DNA from 2 places in the Amycolatopsis sp. NPDC051372 genome. Region 2 is predicted to be linked to the other one. Evidence: riboswitches for the same ligand, from Rfam matches in the RefSeq annotation. Region 2 holds a riboswitch; the other holds the start of a gene.
The links. Region 2 has a riboswitch for thiamine pyrophosphate ahead of thiC (phosphomethylpyrimidine synthase ThiC). Riboswitches for the same ligand answer to the same signal wherever they lie in the genome.
Positions count from the first base shown of each region.

Region 1: another riboswitch for thiamine pyrophosphate. It lies ahead of AB0M56_RS07925 (thiamine ABC transporter substrate-binding protein); the one in region 2 lies ahead of thiC (phosphomethylpyrimidine synthase ThiC).

Region 1 covers NZ_JBFBAF010000004.1:104,064-106,261, reverse strand. The annotation lists gene AB0M56_RS07930 (4a-hydroxytetrahydrobiopterin dehydratase) at 470-757, opposite strand; TPP riboswitch at 791-904, shown strand; gene AB0M56_RS07925 (thiamine ABC transporter substrate-binding protein) at 928-1,983, shown strand; gene AB0M56_RS07920 (iron ABC transporter permease) at 1,959-2,198, shown strand, end outside.
Region 2 covers NZ_JBFBAF010000072.1:5,126-7,323, reverse strand. The annotation lists TPP riboswitch at 728-859, shown strand; gene thiC (phosphomethylpyrimidine synthase ThiC) at 853-2,198, shown strand, end outside.

The DNA.
Region 1 (2,198 bases), on a different contig from region 2:
CCGGTGAAGGTGTGGACTGAATTCACGACAAAGTGAGGGGGTATCTCATCGAGGCGGCTGCATGTGCGCGCCGAGGGTGACGAGTCCCGAGGGCGAAAGAAGGCTCAGCCGAGCAGGCCGAGCACCACCAGAACCGCCAGCGTGAACGCCGTGGCGAACATCGTGATCCAGGCGCGCTGGGTGGCGGACAGGGTGGTGGGCGAGTTGTTCATCGCGTGTCCTAGCGGGGGCGGGGCGGGCGGATTCCGCTGGGATAGCGCGCTGATCAAGGGTGGTGTTACGGCCTGTGGTCGAGATCACGGTGGGCGCGGAAAGTGCGCCACAGGACCGCGCCGGCGGAGGCCACCATCAGGGTGAACGCGATGGTGCCGACGACGATTGCCTGGGTCATGGAAAGAGATCCCTCCTCGTGGAACGTACGAAGAGGGGACGTCTCAGACCGCGGAAGGTGTCGCGACAGTAGGGCGCGTCACACGGTGAGCGCGGCGTCGATCTGGCCGGCGAGCGCGAAGTCCTTCGAGGTGAGGCCGCCTTCGGAATGGGTGGAGAGGCGGAAGGTCACCGTGCGCCAGCGGATGTCGATGTCCGGGTGGTGGTCGGCGGCCTCGGCGAGTTCGGCGACGCGGACGACGTAGGCCACGGCGTTCGGGAAGGAAGACAGGGTCACCGAACGGGTGATCGTGGCGCCGTCGCGCTGCCAGTCGGGCACGGTGGCCAGGGCGGACGAGATCTCGGAATCGCTCAGTAGTTGCGCCATGTGTCCAATGGTGAACCCGTTTGGGCTACGCTGCACGGTTGCCACGGGAGTCCGGTACGCCGGGCTGAGAGGCGGGTGCCCGAGACCCGCGACCGTTCGCACCTGATTCCGGATCATGCCGGCGCAGGGAGGCCTGCTCTCCTTGCTCACGGCGAAGTGCAGGAGGGCAGATGATTCCGCGGACCGCACGCACGGTGCTGGGCCTGGCCACGGTCACGGTGCTGGCGAGCGCGTGCTCGCTGTCCGGCGGCTCGGGCGGCGACGCCCAGCAGACCCCGACGGTCACGCTCGTCACCCACGACTCGTTCGTCGCGCCGCAGGACGTGCTCGACGCGTTCCAGCGCCAGTCCGGGATCAAGCTCAAGATCCTCAAGTCGGGCGACGCGGGGGAGCTCACCAACAAGCTGGTGCTCACCAAGGCCAACCCGATCGGCGACGTCGCGTTCGGCGTCGACAACACGTTCGCCTCGCGCGCGCTGAACGAAGGCGTCTTCCAGGCCTACACGAGCCCCGAGGCCGACCGCGGGCCGCAGCGGTACTCGGTGGACCCGCAGCACCGCCTGAGTGCCGTCGATGTCGGCGACGTCTGCGTCAACATCGACCCCGCGTACTTCGCGAGCAAGCACCTGCCCGAACCCAAGACGTACGACGACCTCGCCGACCCGAAGTACAAGGACCTCACCGTCGCCGAGAGCCCCGCCACGGCGTCGCCCGGGCTGGCGTTCCTGCTGGGCACCGTGGCGAAGTACGGCGAGCAGGGCTGGCACGACTACTGGGCCAAGCTCAAGGCCAACGGCGTCAAGGTCGACAGCGGCTGGGAAGAGGCCTATACGAAGAACTTCTCCGGCTCCTCGGGCAAGGGCCCGCGCCCGATCGTGGTCTCGTACGCGTCCTCGCCGGCCGCCGAGATCGGTGACGACGGCAAGCCGCGCACCAAGGCGCTGCTCGACACGTGCTTCCGCCAGATCGAGTACGCCGGCGTCCTCGCGAACACCAAGCAGGTGCCGCAGGCCCAGAAGGTGGTCGACTTCCTGCTCTCGCAGCAGTTCCAGGCGACGGTCGCGGCCAACATGTACGTCTACCCGGCCCGCGAGGGCGTCGACCTGCCCGCCGGCTGGGCCGCGGCCGCGCCGCTGCCGCAGGACCCCGCGACTCTGCCCGCCGACCAGATCCAGGCCGGCCGTGAGAAGTGGATCGGTGAATGGCGCTCGCTCATGGGCGCGTAACGCAGGCGCAGACCGCGCGCACGGCGGGCCTGGCGCTGCTCGGACTGCTGCCCGTCGCGTTCCTGGTCCTGTTCTTCGCCTGGCCGGTCGTCGCGATCCTCGGCCGCGGCTTCTCGGCGGGCGGCGTGGACACCGTCCTGGCCGACGCGCAGACGTGGCAGCTCGCCGCGTTCACGCTGGTCAGCGCCGCCGCTTCGACGGTCGTCGCCGTGGTC
Region 2 (2,198 bases):
GTCGTTTCAGCGGGTCAGCGGTCGAGGAAATGCTCGCGCACGAGGGCGGGTTTTCATCCCAGACCTGCTCCGGCATGGTGTCCGGCGAAGGCACCGAACTCCGGCGGTTCGCCTTTTCGCCCGGGGCTTTCCTGCGCAACCCTGATCGGTGTTGCGCCGGCGTGTTTTTTGTTGCGGGGTCGGGTTTTCTGTTGTTGTCCACAACTCGGGGTTCGCTGTGGACAACTCGGCTTCGGGGATCGTTTTGTCGGTGGGGAGCGGTAGACTGGCCAAGGGCCGCTCCCCCGAGGATGGGTGGGGGCTTTCCCAAGGTGAGTTACTGGGGGCACAAGCAGCTCGGCCGCGATTTTCGGCAGTTGTGGGCCGGCGAAACGGTGAGCACGATCGGGAGCCTGGGCTCGGCAATGAAGACGGAGCCGTGCGCACGATAAACGGATAATCGCGCCGGCCGCGGGAGTAGTCGGCGGAAATCGCGCGGAAACCACGGAGAGCAGTGGCCTGGGCCTCTTGACCGCTTCGGAACCGGAAGAATCGGGCCGCGCTCATCGCCGACACCGCCACCAGTCCGGCGAGCAGAGCTTTCCTCACGAGACGCCCCCGAAGTCGGCGCAGCTGACCGTCACGTGACCGTCTGTCGACCGGATGCTCCGATCCGGTGAAGAACACACCGGACACGGGGTCGCCTTGTGCTCGCGTGATCCGCCGTGGCATGGTCGAAGGACAACCTCATAACCAACGCGGGAGCTCGCGCCTTGGCGGGCTGAGAGGGTGGCTGGTGTCTGTCTGTGGACACCCGGTGCCGCCGACCGCATGAACCTGACCGGGTAATGCCGGCGTAGGGAGTGAACGTCGTTGACGACGCTGGAGAACGAGCCTGCCATCACGCCTTCCGTGACCACGGGGCCGATCACCGGTTCGCACAAGGTCTACCACCGCACCGAGTCGGGCCTGCGGGTTCCGGCGCGGCGCATCGACCTGTCGAACGGTGAGCACTTCGACGTGTACGACACGTCCGGGCCGTACACCGACCCGGACGCGAAGATCGACGTCCACAATGGACTTAACCCGCTGCGCGCGGGCTGGGCAGACGGCCGCGCGCACAACACCCAGCTCGGCTGGGCCAAAGCCGGTGTGATCACGCGCGAGATGGAGTTCATCGCCGCGCGCGAGCGGTGCTCGCCCGAGTTCGTGCGCGACGAGGTCGCGCGCGGGCGGGCGGTGATCCCCGCCAACCGCAAGCACCCGGAGACCGAGCCGATGATCATCGGCAAGAAGTTCCTGGTGAAGATCAACGCGAACATGGGCAACTCGGCCGTCTGGTCCTCAGTGGAGGACGAGGTCGACAAGATGGTGTGGGCCACCCGCTGGGGTGCCGACACGATCATGGACCTGTCCACCGGCAAGCGCATCCACGAGACGCGCGAGTGGATCGTCCGCAACTCCCCCGTGCCCGTGGGCACCGTGCCGATCTACCAGGCGCTGGAGAAGGTCAACGGGGAGCCGGAGAAGCTGTCGTGGGAGGTCTACCGCGACACGATCATCGAGCAGTGCGAGCAGGGTGTGGACTACGTCACCGTCCACGCGGGAGTGCTGCTGCGCTACATCCCGCTCACCGCCCGGCGCGTGACCGGCATCGTGAGCCGCGGCGGCTCGATCATGGCCGCGTGGTGCCTCGCGCATCACCAGGAGTCCTTCCTGTACACGAACTTCGAGGAACTCTGCGAGATCCTGCGCAAGTACGACGTCACGTTCTCCCTCGGCGACGGCCTGCGCCCCGGTTCGATCGCCGACGCCAACGACCGTGCGCAATTCGCCGAGCTCGAGACCCTCGGTGAGCTCACGCACATCGCGCGCGAGCACGACGTGCAGGTGATGATCGAGGGTCCCGGCCACGTGCCGATGCACAAGATCAAGGAGAACGTCGAGCTCGAGGAACAGCTCACCGGCGAGGCGCCGTTCTACACCCTCGGTCCACTCGCGACGGACATCGCGCCGGCGTACGACCACATCACCTCGGCCATCGGCGCGGCGCAGATCGGCTGGTACGGCACGGCGATGCTGTGCTACGTCACGCCGAAGGAGCACCTCGGCCTGCCCAACCGCGACGACGTGAAGACCGGCGTGATCACCTACAAGATCGCCGCGCACTCCGCCGACCTCGCCAAGGGCCACCCCCACGCGCACGAGTGGGACGACGA